2 regions of the Streptomyces sp. NPDC055955 genome follow, and region 2 is predicted to be linked to the other one. Evidence: riboswitches for the same ligand, from Rfam matches in the RefSeq annotation. Region 2 holds a riboswitch; the other holds the start of a gene.
The links. A riboswitch is a leader RNA that binds a small molecule or an ion and turns the genes downstream of it on or off. The one in region 2 is predicted to bind glycine.

Region 1 (7,077 bases), on a different contig from region 2:
TCGGCGCGTGGAACCCGTAGTCGATGAGCCGCTTGGCGATGTCGTCGACGCTGACGCCGGTCGCCTTCGAGATCGGGCGCAGATCGATGATGCACTCGTGCGCGACGAGGCCGGCGGGGCCCGTGTAGAGCACCGGGAAGTGCGGCTCGAGTCGCTTGGCGATGTAGTTGGCGCTGAGCACCGCGACCTGCGTGGCCCGCTTGAGGCCCTCGCCGCCCATGAGCCGCACGTACGCCCAGGAGATCGGCAGGATGCCCGCGGAGCCCCACGGCGCCGCGGAGATCGGGCCGACGCCGGTCTCGGGTCCGGCCGCGGGCTGCATCGGGTGGTTGGGCAGGTACGGCGCGAGGTGCGCGCGGACACCGACCGGACCGACGCCGGGGCCGCCGCCGCCGTGCGGGATGCAGAACGTCTTGTGCAGGTTGAGGTGCGAGACGTCGCCACCGAAGTGGCCCGGCTTGGCGAGACCCACCAGGGCGTTCAGGTTGGCGCCGTCGACGTAGACCTGACCGCCGGCGTCGTGCACCTGCGCGCAGATGTCGGCGACGTGCTCCTCGAAGACACCGTGCGTGGACGGGTAGGTGATCATCAGGACGGAGAGCTCGTCGGCGTACTGCTCGATCTTGGCGCGGAGGTCCGCGACGTCGATCTCGCCGTCGTCGGCCGTCTTCACGACGACGACCTTCATACCGGCCATCACGGCGCTCGCGGCGTTCGTGCCGTGCGCGGAGGACGGGATGAGGCAGACGGTGCGCTGGTCGTCGCCGTTGGCGCGGTGGTAACCACGCACGGCGAGCAGACCGGCCAGCTCGCCCTGCGAACCGGCGTTCGGCTGGAGCGACACCTTGTCGTAACCGGTGACCTCCGCGAGGCGCTCCTCCAGCTCACGGATGAGCGTGAGGTAGCCCTGCGCCTGGTCGGCGGGCGCGAACGGGTGCAGCTGGCCGAACTCGGGCCAGGTGACCGGCTCCATCTCCGTCGTCGCGTTGAGCTTCATCGTGCAGGAGCCCAGCGGGATCATGCCGCGGTCGAGCGCGTAGTCGCGGTCGGCCAGCTTGCGCAGGTAGCGCAGCATCGCGGTCTCGGAGCGGTGCGCGTGGAACACGGGGTGCGTCAGGTAGTCGTCGCCACGCAGAAGGCCCGCCGGCAGCGTGTCCACGACCGCCGCGTCGAGCGCGTCGACATCGGCCTCGACACCGAACGCGGTCCAGACGGCGCCCAGCTGGGTCCGCGTCGTGGTCTCGTCGCACGAGATCGACACGTGGTCGGCGTCCACGAGGTGGAGGTTGACACCGCCTTCACGCGCGGCGCTCACGACGTCGGCGGCCCGGCCCGCGGCCTTCACGGTCAGGGTGTCGAAGTACGCGCCGTGCACGACCTCCACGCCACCGGCCTTGAGGCCCTCGGCAAGCAGCGTCGCGAACCGGTGCGTGCGCCGCGCGATGCCCTTGAGGCCATCGGGCCCGTGGTAGACGGCGTACATGCCGGCCATGACGGCGAGCAGCACCTGAGCGGTACAGATGTTGCTGGTGGCCTTCTCGCGCCGGATGTGCTGCTCACGGGTCTGCAGCGCGAGGCGGTACGCCTTGTTGCCGTCGGCGTCGACGGAGACGCCCACGAGGCGGCCGGGCAGGCTGCGCGCGAACTTCTCACGGACGGCCATGTAGCCGGCGTGCGGACCGCCGAAGCCCATGGGGACACCGAAACGCTGCGTCGTACCGACGGCGATGTCGGCGCCGAGCTCACCGGGCGAGGTCAGCAGCGTGAGGGCGAGCAGATCGGCGGCGACCGTGACGACGGCGCCCAGCTCGTGGGCCTGCTCGATGACGGGCTTGATGTCGCGGACGGCACCGGAGGCGCCCGGGTACTGGATCAGGACGCCGACGACGCCGCGCTCGGCGACCTCGGCCGGAATGCCCTCGGACAGGTCCGCGACGACGACCTCGACACCGGTCGGCTCGGCACGCGTCTGGATCACGGCGATGGTCTGCGGCAGCGCGTCCGCGTCGACCACGAAGGCGCCGTTCTTGACCTTGCCCATGCGCCGGGACAGCGCCATGGCCTCGGCCGCGGCCGTGCCCTCGTCGAGCAGCGAGGCGCCCGAGGTCGGCAGGCCGGTCAGCTCGGCGACCATCGTCTGGAAGTTCAGCAGCGCCTCGAGCCGGCCCTGCGAGATCTCCGGCTGATAGGGCGTGTACGCCGTGTACCAGGACGGGTTCTCCATGACGTTGCGGAGAATGACGGGCGGCGTGAACGTGCCGTAGTAGCCCAGTCCGACCATCGAGTCGAGGACCTGGTTGCGGTCGGCGAGGGAGCGGAGCTCTGCGAGCACCTCGGCCTCGGTGCGGGCCCCGGGAAGATCGAGCGCCTCGGCGCTCTTGATCACGTCCGGGACCGCGGCCGCCGTCAGCTCGTCGAGCGAGCCGTACCCGACCTGCGCGAGCATCTTGGCCTGCGCTGCTTCATCCGGACCGATATGGCGCTGCTCGAAGGGGATTCCCTGCTCCAACTGGGAGAGCGGAATACGGTTGGCGGTCATTGCGGAGGCCTCCTGGTCATTGCGACCTGCGAGGGGCACCACGGCGCGGGTGCCCGGACGGCCTCCCCCTCTGTCATCTCAACCTGAGAGTTTCACCGGCACACCCCCATCACGAAGGGCATGACGACTTTCACCGTCGGTGAGAGCGGAGGCCTGAACGCCCGCCCTGCTTTCCAGAGTGACCTCGTCCGTGCGGTACAGGGGCCTGAGAGATTCCGGGGAGGAGTTGCTCCTTCGGCGCCTCCGGTGTCATCCGGAGGACTCTCCCGCACGGGGTCGGCAGCCATCGCCAGCCTACCAGCGGCGACAACACCCCCGGCCTCGAGTGGCCGCCTCCCCCAATGTGCACTTTGGTAGTGCTTACGGATGAGTTGCGAGCAGCTGGAGGGCCCCGTGCAGACCGATATCGATCCGCGCAACCTGATCGGCCGCAAGGCGTTCGACCGCAACGGGGCCAAGATCGGGACCGTCGACGAGGTCTACCTCGACGACGCGACCGGTGTCCCCGAGTGGGCGGCGATACGCACAGGCCTGTTCAGCCGGGACGCCTTCGTCCCCCTGGAACCGAGCGAACTCGTGGAGGGCACCCTGCGCATCCCCTTCGAACGCTCCCTGATCAAGGACGCCCCCGACTTCGGCGTCGGCCGTCACCTCTCCCCCGAACAGGAACTCCAGCTCTACCACCACTACGGTCTCGACATCTCGGCCCCGGACGACCCCGTGCCCCCCAAGGACCGCGACTTCGGCAAGATCGCCCACCCTCCGTCAGACGACACCTGACCCGGCATCCGGCTCCCGCGCCGGACAGCGCCCGGCCCCGCCCTCCACCAGCGGCAGCGGCTCCGCCGGTACGAGCGCGGGGTCATCGGTCCGGAACGTGCGCACCCGCCCCGGCTCCGAGTACGGCGTCTCGAAGCGCACGGTCACCCGCCCGAGCCCGCTGCCCTGCACCCACCCGTGCCCGAACTCCTCATGCCGCACGTCATGCCCGGCCACCCAGCGCCGGTCCGCGGCCTCGACGACCTCGTCGGCAACCGCCTGCCCCTCGTCCCCCGCACCACCCGCCCCTTCCGCCTCGCCCTCACTCGCCCCCTCGGCCGCGTGCGCATCGGCCTCGGCCCGCGCCTGCGCGAACAGGTCCTCCTGCGTGTAGTCGGCCAGGCCGGTCACCCCCACGCCGAGCAGCCGCACCCCTCCCGTCGTGTCCACGGACTCCAGGAGCCGGGCGGCCGCCTCGCGCACCACGGCGGGGTCGTCGGTGGGCCCGCGCAGCGTCTCTGACCTGGTCAGCGTGGAGAAGTCGTAGCGCCGCACCTTGAGGACCACGGTCCGCCCGGACCGCTCCGCCCCCCGCAACCGCTGCACGCACCGCTCCGCAAGCCGCTGCACCTCGGTCCGCACCCGCACCCGGTCGTGGATGTCCACGTCGTACGTGTCCTCGACCGACACCGACTTGGCGTCACGCTCGGCCACCACGGGCCGGTCGTCGTGCGCGAGGGCCATGGCGTACAGCGACGCCCCGTGCGACTTCCCCAGCAGCCGTACGAGCTCGTCCTCGCCCGCCTCGGCGATCTCCTCGACCGTGGTGATCCCGGCCCGTCTCAGATGGTCCCCGGTCGCCGGCCCCACGCCGGGCAGCGTGCGCACCGACATGGGCCCGAGCATGGCGCGCTCGGTACCGGGCACGATCAGCTCCAGCCCGTCCGGCTTCGCCGCCTCGGAGGCGATCTTCGCCAGCATCTTCGACGCCGCGAGCCCCACCGACCCGGTCAGACCCGTCACGGCCTTGATCTCGTCCCGCAGCCGCTCACCGACGAGCCGCGCCGACGCGGCGTCCCAGGCCGCCTCACCGGCCTCCAGATCGACGAACGCCTCATCGAGGCTCAGCGGCTCCACCAGCGGCGACAGCTCCCGCAGCAGGCCCATCACCTGCTCGCTGACCTCCCGGTACAGCCGGAAGCGCGGCACGAGATACGCGGCATTGGGCGCGAGGCGGCGTGCCTGCCCCATCGGCATCGCCGAGTGCACTCCGAACACGCGGGCCTCGTACGAGGCGGTGGCCACCACCCCACGAGGCCCGATCCCACCGACGACCACGGCTTTCCCGCGCAGACTCGGCTTCGACGCCTGCTCCGCCGAGGCGTAGAAGGCATCCATGTCGAGATGCAGGATCGTGGGCGCGGTTCTCACATGTCCGATGCTGCCCTACGGCACTGACAATGCCCCGGCCGACGCATCGGCCCCGCTCACACCGCGCGGTGGCGCCGCCTCGCCAGCTCGTCCGCCGGGTTGTTCCCGAGGAGCGTCTCGCCGGTGTCGACGCGCTCCCCGTGCAGCTGCGACAGGGCGCTCTCGACATCCCGCCACACCACACCGACAGCGATACCGAAGATGCCCTGCCCGCCCTGGAGCAGATCGTGGACCTCCGCCGGCGAACTGCACTCGTAGACCGTGGCGCCGTCGCTCATGAGGGTCAGCCGCTCGAGATCGCTGAAGCCGCGCTCCCGCAGATGCTGCACCGCGGTGCGGATGTTCTGCAGTGAGACACCCGTGTCCAGGAACCGCTTCACGATCTTCAGTACGACGACGTCCCGGAAGCTGTAGAGCCGCTGGGTCCCCGACCCGTGGGCCGGGCGCACACTCGGCTCGACCAGTCCGGTCCTCGCCCAGTAGTCCAGTTGCCGATAGGTGATACCGGCCGCCGCGCACGCGGTGGGTCCGCGGTATCCGACCTGCTCGGGCGTCGCGTCCTCATCCCTCTGAGCGACCACCGGCAACACCGTCGGCCGACGCGGAATGTGATCGGCCGCGTGGCCGTGAAGCGAGTACGGGCCGCTCTCCGCCGGACTGTGTCCGCCGCCCCCAGCCGTACCGTCGCCGCTGCTTCTCACGCCGACCTCCTCATTGACCTGCCTTCTCGACGGTAGGCAGTCACCAGGGGTGCGTCAACGATCGCCACACTCGGCACGCCGAGTGATAATCACCCTACGAGTGGTTTCCCGTGCCTCACCGCGGGGAAAGGCTAGCCGAATGGTCCGGCCGGAGCCCCGGCGCGGCAGCGGCCGCCTCACGACGGCCGCTCGCGTCACTGGCTGTTGGTCCCGAAATCCTCGGGCGAGATCTGGTCGAGGAACTCGCGGAACTTCTCCACCTCGTCCTCCTGCTCATCCGGGATCGCGATCCCGGCATCATCGAGCACACCGTCACTGCCGTAGATCGGCGTGCCGGTGCGCAGCGCGAGCGCTATGGCGTCCGACGGGCGCGCACTGACCTCGACTCCGCTCGAGAACACCAGTTCCGCGTAGAAGACGCCTTCACGCAGGTCTGTGATGCGTACTTCCGTGAGCTCCTGCCCGACCGCTTCCAGCACGTCCTTGAAAAGGTCGTGCGTCAGCGGGCGTGCGGGGGCCATGCCCTGCTGTGCGAAGGCGATGGCCGTCGCCTCCCCCGGTCCGATCCAGATGGGGAGGTAGCGGTCGCCTCCCACTTCACGCAGGAGCACGATCGGTTGGTTGGAGGGCATTTCGACCCGGACACCTACGACGTCGAGCTCGTTCACACAGCAACCCTAGGACGTGCCCGGCAGGTTTGGGTAGTCGGGCACCCGTCGATCGCCGGACGCACACCGCGCGAGCACCCCTCGGATCAGGGCAGACGCACTCCGAGCGCGGTCTGCACAAGCGCGCCGTGAAGCTTCACCGTCAGCCCCGCCAGCTCCTTCGCGCGGGCCTGCGCATGCGCCCGGGTCTGGGGATTGCGGTGCCGTCGCAGCGGCGCGACGACCTGGTCGATCAGGCCGGCATCCCGGTCGGCCGCGGCCTTCATCGCCCGCAGATGCCGCGGCTCGATCCCGAAGCGGCCCAGCTCCATGACCAGCTCGGCGACCGTGACCGCCTCCGCGTCGTATCCGCCGTCGGGCAGCGGCGCGATGAGGCCGTACGACTCCCACTCGTCGAGCTCGGGAGACTCGACGCCGGCGGCGGCAAGCAGCTCGTCACGGCCCACACGGGCCACTGTCGGCCCTTCGCCGCCCTCCGGGGCCCTGCCGTCCTCGCCGTCGCCCTGCAGTCCCGGAGAGGGCAGCGTGATCGCTTCTCCGCGCCCCAGAGCGTCGAGCTGTTCCTTGATGACCTTCAGCGGCAGGTAGTGGTCCCGCTGCATACGCAGTACGTGGGCAAGTCGCTCGACGTCGTCCGGGCTGAACTTGCGGTACCCCGAGGGGGTCCGCTGTGGCTCGATCAGCCCCTCGGACTCCAGGAACCTGATCTTGGAGATGGTGACTTCGGGAAACTCGTCGCGCAGCACGTTCAGCACGGTGCCGATGCTCATCAGCCGACTGTCCGTGAGGGCGATGCCGTGACCGGCACCGCCCTTCGGTGTTTGAAGCATGGACCTTCCTGACAGGTCAGATGCCCCGCTGGCTCGCGTAGAAGACCAGCCGGTACTTGCCGATCTGCACCTCGTCGCCGTTCGACAGCGTGACCGAGTCGATCCGCTCCCGATTGACGTACGTGCCGTTGAGGCTGCCCACGTCGCTG
Region 2 (7,077 bases):
GTTCGAGGCCGAGCTCCTCGATCGCGAGGAGCCGTCCGGCGCGGTACGTCTCCAGCGCCTCCGCCTGCCGGCCGGAGCGGTAGAGGGCCAGCATCAACTGCCCGCGTACGCGTTCACGCAGCGGGTGCTCGGCGACGAGCGCGCGCAGCGAGCCGACCAGCCGGCCCGCCCGCCCCGACGCCAACTCGAGGTCCGTGTAGGTCTCCAGGGCGACCAGCCGGTTTTCGTCGAGCTCCGACGCCTTCGACAGCAATTTGCTGCTGACAACTCCGCTCAGGGCCCGTCCCCGCCAGAGGCCGAGCGCTTCGTCGAGCAATTCGGCGGCCCCTGTGTTCCCTTCGGCAATCAGGGAGTTGGCCTCGGAGACTTTCTTAGCGAAAACTTGACTGTCGATCTGCTGATCGCCGACCTGGATCACATATCCGGGGTCCCTGGTCACGATCGCGTCGCCTTCGCCGATTTCCCCGAGAGCGCTGCGCAGCGAAGAGATGCAGGCCTGTATCTGGGTACGCGCCGTGGATGGCGGAAAATCGCCCCACACGGCCGTGATCAGGCTCTCCGCGCTCACTACACGGTTGGCCTCCAGGAGCAGCATGCCCAGGATCACCTGCTGCCTGCCGCGCGCGATGCGGCATTCCCGCAGATCGCCGCCGATGACTTCGAGTGGGCCGAGAATTCGGTAACTCGCTGTTGTTTCTGCTGTCACGACGGCTCCCCCCTAAGGAGTGGACCGGACACGGGCGTCCCATCCGCCCCCGTCGGCCACCGAATCGATGTGACTATACAGCGATGATCGCGATATGCGAGTCTCCACCAGTGCGCTCGAAACCTGGTCAGGGCATTACGTAAGCGCTCTCACCTGGTCTCCACGTGAACTGCGGAGGGGCGGTTCATTTACGTTCAACCAAGCGTTCCGTAATGTCGCTTGAAGACCGAACAGTTCAGTACGTCCCGTGCGGCGGCGGGTACCCGTACCCCGCGACGGGGGCGGTCGCGGGCGGGGCCGCGTGGGCCTCGCGGTCGTAGAACGGACGGGCGTTGGCACGCAGCCACATGGCGACGGGGTCGTGCTCGTCGGACATCGCGACCGTGGAGACGGGCAGCCCGTCGGGCACGGCGACGATCGACTGCTGCATCATCGCGCGCACCGCGTCCACGGACACCGGCGAGGTGTCGTACACGTCGAGGCCGATCGCCAGATAGGGCGCGCCGAGCGTCGGCTGGACCCAGGCGCGGCGCAGCGAGCGGATCGCCGTGGTGCGGTGCGCGTTCTGCGTCAGCAGGGCGTAGAACTGGGGGATTTCGATGGCGGGGTCGCTCAGCCGCAGGGGGCCGGCGGGCTGGCGGTCGAGACCGCCCGCGATCCGGCGCAGGTCGAGCCACGGGATGCCGACGCCGCCGCCGGGCGCGTGCGGGTTGAGCCAGAGGCCGTAGTGGTCCGGGTAGAGCGTGCGGGCCGCGTCGACCCCGCTGACGACCTCGTACGCGCGGCTCCAGCCGGAGGCGGACAACTCCTGGGCGGAGGTGACGCAGGGGGCGTACGAGAGGCCGTCGACCTCCATGTTCCCGTACTGCGCGTCGGGGGATCCTGCCTGGCCGTGCCAGAGCAGCATCCACACCTGTCCGGCGCCCGGGTCCGCGAGCGCGTTGAGCAGCGCCTCGTAGGCGTCGTAACGCCCCGGCGTCACCTGGCGCAGCATGTGCTCGACCTGACCGGCCGCGGCCGTGCCCGACGCACTCACCCGTAACCGCCCCTTCGCGACGTACCCGACGATTTCGACCCGCTCCCCGCGGCGGGACCGCCCAGACAGGTCATGAAACCAGCTTAAGCGGCGATCCTGACACCGACTTGACGTACGCGCGGTCGACCGCTTTCCCGCGTTCTCCCGAACGGGGACCGGCGCCGGGCCTTCAGTGACCCTGCGTGTAGAACGGCCGCAGCGTGGCCCGCATCCAGTCACCGACCGGGTCCTGGGTGATGTCGAGCAGGACGAGGTTCACCGGCCAGGGCGCCGGGACCCGGCCCAGCGCACGGCCGAGGGCGTCCATGGGCAGATTGCGCGCGGGCCCCTCCCACTGCGACAGCTCGACGCCGACGAAGAGGACGGGGTCACCGCCCTCGACGCTGGCGAGGCTGCGACGGGCGGTGAGAACGACGCCGGACGCCTCGAACTCCTCACGCACGGCGGCCAGGAAGTCGACCGGGTCGTCCTGCCAGTCGGGCTCGTAGAGGGTGACCCGGCCTCCCGAGGCGGGCCCGTCCAACGGCGTACGGCCGGACCTGCACAGCTCGGCGACGGCGGGCGGGGGCAGCGGGATGCCGACGGCGCCGTCCGGGTTCACCGCGATGCCGACCTGCGGGGGCAGCCCGCGCGCGAACGCGACCGCGGGCGCGACCGTGCAGCCCATCCGGTCGCCGACGACCGCGAGGAACTGCTCCTCCGAGCTGAAGACGGGCACATAGGCCTGGCCCTCGATCTCCAGCGTCGGCAGGTCGAGGTTCGGGCTGCCGGGCCCGCCGCCCTGGGGCAGCGGTATCCACACCTGACTGCGTCCGAGGACCTCGACGATCCGGCCGCCCGCCGAGTCGACCCCCAGGGAGGCGGCGAGCACCTCCTCCAGCTCGTTGGCCGGCCACCCGCCGTACGGATGTGCATGAGCCTGCGCCGGAATGTCCATGTGCCTACCACCCGCTCTGGAACCGCTCTGTCTGCGGCCGAACCCTAGCGTGTGCGCAGGAGGCGACACCCTCCGTGTTCACCACCTCACAAAAGGTCGCGGAAGGTCACCCGTCCTCGAACGCGATCCCGTTCAGCACGTCCGTCGCGTCGCGGTCGAGCAGCACCGCCGAGGCACAGCCCCACGGCAGGTCACCGCGCTCGGCCGACTCCACCAGGCCCGCGACCGCGCGGCGGTGCCGGGCGAACGCGTAGCGCGAGACCCCGCGGCCGCGGTCCCGCTGGCCCGCGAGCGCCGTGTCCGCGTCCACGTCGAGCAGCATCAGATGCAGGTCCGCGCCGCGCCGCCCGGCTTCCCTGGCCAGCCAGCGCCGCACCCAGGCCTGCGTGCCGCAGTCGTGCAGGACGACGCTGCCTCCCGAGCGCAGGGCCCGGCGCAGCCCGGCGAAGTGCGCGAGCCGCACGAGCGGGCGGTACACGGCGTACGGGAGGAGCCGGGGCAGCCGGGCCGCCCAGCGGTCACGGGCGTCCTGCGAGTCGATGCGCACGGCTCCCCCGGCGCCGACCACGCGGCTCATCAGCGTGGACTTGCCACTGCCCGGGAGCCCCGAGACCACGATCAGGTCGCCCCGCGCGAAGCCGAGGCGCCTCGGCGTACGGCCGCCCCTGCCGCGCAGATCCCTGACGACCGGACCGCGCCCCGGCACCGACCTCGGGCGGGGCATCGCGCGCTGTCCGACCCCCGCCCCCGCGTACGCACCCGCCGCTGCCTTGTGCACCGTGATCGTCCTCCCCGTTCCGGTCACGCCACCCTTCCCCGTCAAGTGTAAAGAGACGGTAATGCCGTACAAGTGGTTTCCCCGTACGGTCGGCATGCAATGATGTGCGCGCCAAGAGCACATCAACTGCATACCGGCCGCTTGAATCCGCGCGGGAGAGCTCCCCGGACGCCTACGCGTCCCCGGGGGCGCCGAAGGAGCAAGTTCCTCCCTTGAATCTCTCAGGCCCCGTACCGCGCGGGCGAGGCATATCTGAAAAGCGGGCGGCCCCGGGCCGCTCCACCCAAGGTGCAAGCCGCGACCACCCGTACGTGTGGCGCCGGCGAACCTCTCAGGTTCCGATGACAGATGGGGAGGAAGACCATCGCCCTCGTCTGTCATGCCTGGGATCCTGGAGCACCACTCATGAGCAACGCCCCCCGTAAGACCGCCCTCGACGCACTGCACCGCTCGCTGGGCGCGACGATGACCGACTTCGCGGGCTGGGACATGCCGCTGCGGTACGGCAGCGAGCGCGACGAGCACCTCGCGGTGCGCACCAAGGCGGGCCTCTTCGACCTGTCGCACATGGGCGAGATCACCGTCACCGGGCCGCAGGCCGTCGACCTCCTCGACTACGCCCTCGTCGGCAACATGTCCACGATCGGCCCAGGCCGCGCCCGCTACACCATGATCTGCCAGGAGGACGGCGGGATCGTCGACGACCTGATCGTCTACCGTCTGGGCGAGCAGGAGTACATGGTCGTCGCCAACGCGGGCAACGCTCAGATCGTGCTCGACGCGATCACCGCGCGCGCCGCCGGCTTCGACGCCGAGGTCCGCGACGACCGTGACGCGTACGCGCTGATCGCCGTCCAGGGCCCCGAGTCCCCCGGCATCCTGAAGTCCCTGACGGACGCCGACCTGGACGGCCTCAAGTACTACGCGGGCCTGCCCGGCACCGTCGCCGGCGTCCCGGCCCTCATCGCCCGCACGGGCTACACCGGCGAGGACGGCTTCGAGCTGTTCGTCGCCCCGGAGCACGCCGAGAAGCTGTGGCAGGCGCTGACCGACGCGGGCGCGCCGGTCGGGCTCGTCCCCGCCGGCCTCTCCTGCCGCGACACGCTGCGCCTGGAGGCCGGCATGCCGCTGTACGGGCACGAGCTGACGACGGAGCTGACCCCCTTCGACGCCGGACTCGGCCGCGTCGTGAAGTTCGAGAAGACGGGCAACGAGGGCCGCTTCGTGGGCCGCGAGGCGCTCGAGGCCGCCGCCGAGCGCGCCGAGACCGCCCCGCCGCGCAAGCTCGTCGGCCTGGTCGCCGAGGGCCGCCGGGTGCCGCGCGCCGGGATGTCCGTGGTCGCCGGCGGCCAGGTGATCGGCGAGGTCACCTCCGGCGCCCCCTCCCCCACTCTCGGCAAGCCGATCGCCATCGCCTATGTGGACGCGGCGCACGCCGCCCCCGGGACCGAGGGTGTAGGCGTGGACATCCGCGGCGCCCACGAGCCGTACGAGGTCGTGGCGCTGCCGTTCTACAAGCGCCAGAAGTAGCCCGCCCAGTCCTCACGGGGGCCGCCGGAAGTAACCCAGCGCACACCCCCCTCGTTCCGCAGCACCCCTTCGCGTACAGGAGAATTCAGATCATGAGCAACCCCCAGCAGCTGCGCTACAGCAAGGAGCACGAGTGGCTGTCGGGCGCCGAGGACGGCGTCTCGACGGTCGGCATCACCGAGTTCGCGGCCAACGCGCTCGGCGATGTCGTCTACGCCCAGCTCCCCGAGGTCGGCGACACGGTGACCGCGGGCGAGACCTGCGGCGAACTCGAGTCGACCAAGTCCGTCAGCGACCTGTACTCCCCGGTCACCGGCGAGGTCGTCGAGGCGAACCAGGACGTCGTGGACGACCCGGCGCTGGTGAACTCCGCCCCGTTCGAGGGCGGCTGGCTGTTCAAGGTCCGCATCTCGGACGAGCCGAAGGACCTGCTCTCCGCGGACGAGTACGACGCGTTCTCCGGCTCCGGCAACTAGGGACACCACGACCATGTCGCTCATGAACACCCCCCTGCACGAGCTCGACCCGGACGTCGCCGCCGCGGTCGACGCCGAGCTGCACCGCCAGCAGTCCACCCTCGAGATGATCGCGTCGGAGAACTTCGCTCCGGTCGCCGTCATGGAGGCGCAGGGCTCGGTCCTGACCAACAAGTACGCCGAGGGCTACCCCGGCCGCCGCTACTACGGCGGCTGCGAGCACGTCGACGTCACCGAGCAGATCGCCATCGACCGGGTCAAGGACCTCTTCGGCGCCGAGTACGCCAACGTCCAGCCCCACTCCGGCGCCTCCGCCAACCAGGCCGCCCTCTTCGCGCTCGCCAAGCCCGGCGACACGATCCTGGGCCTGGACCTGGCGCACGGCGGCCACCTCACCCACGGCATGCGCCTGAACTTCTCGGGCAAGCAGTTCGACGTCGTGGCGTACCACGTCGACGAGGCCGGCCTGGTGGACATGGCCGAGGTCGAGCGCCTCGCCAAGGAGCACCGCCCCAAGGTCATCATCGCGGGCTGGTCCGCCTACCCGCGCCAGCTGGACTTCGCCGCGTTCCGCCGCATCGCGGACGAGACCGGCGCCTTCCTGTGGGTCGACATGGCCCACTTCGCCGGCCTCGTAGCGGCCGGGCTGCACCCCAACCCGGTCGAGTACGCCGACGTGGTCACCTCCACCACGCACAAGACTCTCGGCGGGCCGCGCGGCGGGATCATCCTCGCGAAGAAGGACTTCGCGAAGAAGCTGAACTCCTCCGTCTTCCCCGGCTTCCAGGGCGGCCCCCTGGAGCACGTGATCGCCGCCAAGGCCGTCTCCTTCAAGGTCGCCGCGAGCGAGGACTTCAAGGAGCGCCAGCAGCGCACCGTCGAGGGCGCCCAGATCCTCGCCGCCCGTCTGACCTCGGACGACGCGCGCGCCGCGGGCGTGAACGTGCTGTCCGGCGGCACGGATGTGCACCTGGTCCTGGTCGACCTGCGCGAGTCCGAGCTCGACGGTCAGCAGGCCGAGGACCGTCTCCACGAGGTCGGCATCACCGTCAACCGCAACGCGGTCCCGAACGACCCGCGCCCGCCGATGGTCACCTCCGGCCTGCGGATCGGCACCCCGGCGCTGGCCACCCGCGGCTTCCAGGCCGAGGACTTCACCGAGGTCGCCGACATCATCGCCGAAGCGCTGAAGGCGCCCGCTCCCTTCGGGGGCACCGAGGCGGCGTCCCTCAAGGCCCGCGTCACCGCTCTCGCCGAGAAGTACCCCCTGTACCCCGGCCTGAAGTAGTTTCGTACGCATTTGTACGTATGAAATTTCGGGGCACCGCGCACACTGGACAGTGAGAGCGGTGCCCCGCCCCATACACCGCCCTCCGCATCGCCTTTTTGCGCACCGCCCGGCGGACAACGGCGTCCGCCGAAACCCCACCTAGGAGTTCCCTCGTGGCCATCTCGGTCTTCGACCTGTTCTCGATCGGCATCGGCCCGTCCAGCTCCCACACGGTCGGCCCGATGCGGGCGGCCCGCATGTTCGCGCGCCGCCTGAAGAACGAGGGCCTGCTCGCCCACACCGCTTCGATACGGGCGGAGCTCTACGGCTCCCTCGGCGCCACC

Region 1: another riboswitch for glycine. It lies ahead of gcvP (aminomethyl-transferring glycine dehydrogenase); the one in region 2 lies ahead of gcvT (glycine cleavage system aminomethyltransferase GcvT).

What each region holds. Positions count from the first base shown of each region.
Region 1 covers NZ_JBHJYS010000016.1:6,546-13,622, reverse strand. Annotated here, with positions in the region: gene gcvP (aminomethyl-transferring glycine dehydrogenase) at 1-2,539, opposite strand, end outside; glycine riboswitch at 2,723-2,818, opposite strand; gene ACFC96_RS28630 (PRC-barrel domain-containing protein) at 2,933-3,319, shown strand; gene ACFC96_RS28625 (DNA polymerase IV) at 3,305-4,729, opposite strand; gene ACFC96_RS28620 (MerR family transcriptional regulator) at 4,786-5,430, opposite strand; gene ACFC96_RS28615 (bifunctional nuclease family protein) at 5,625-6,098, opposite strand; gene ACFC96_RS28610 (MerR family transcriptional regulator) at 6,185-6,928, opposite strand; gene ACFC96_RS28605 (FHA domain-containing protein) at 6,945-7,077, opposite strand, start outside.
Region 2 covers NZ_JBHJYS010000008.1:349,624-356,700, forward strand. Annotated here, with positions in the region: gene ACFC96_RS19140 (BTAD domain-containing putative transcriptional regulator) at 1-706, opposite strand, end outside; gene ACFC96_RS19145 (enhanced serine sensitivity protein SseB C-terminal domain-containing protein) at 942-1,742, opposite strand; gene ACFC96_RS19150 (enhanced serine sensitivity protein SseB) at 1,912-2,679, opposite strand; gene ACFC96_RS19155 (AAA family ATPase) at 2,786-3,403, opposite strand; glycine riboswitch at 3,600-3,703, shown strand; gene gcvT (glycine cleavage system aminomethyltransferase GcvT) at 3,863-4,987, shown strand; gene gcvH (glycine cleavage system protein GcvH) at 5,080-5,463, shown strand; gene glyA (serine hydroxymethyltransferase) at 5,477-6,751, shown strand; gene ACFC96_RS19175 (L-serine ammonia-lyase) at 6,907-7,077, shown strand, end outside.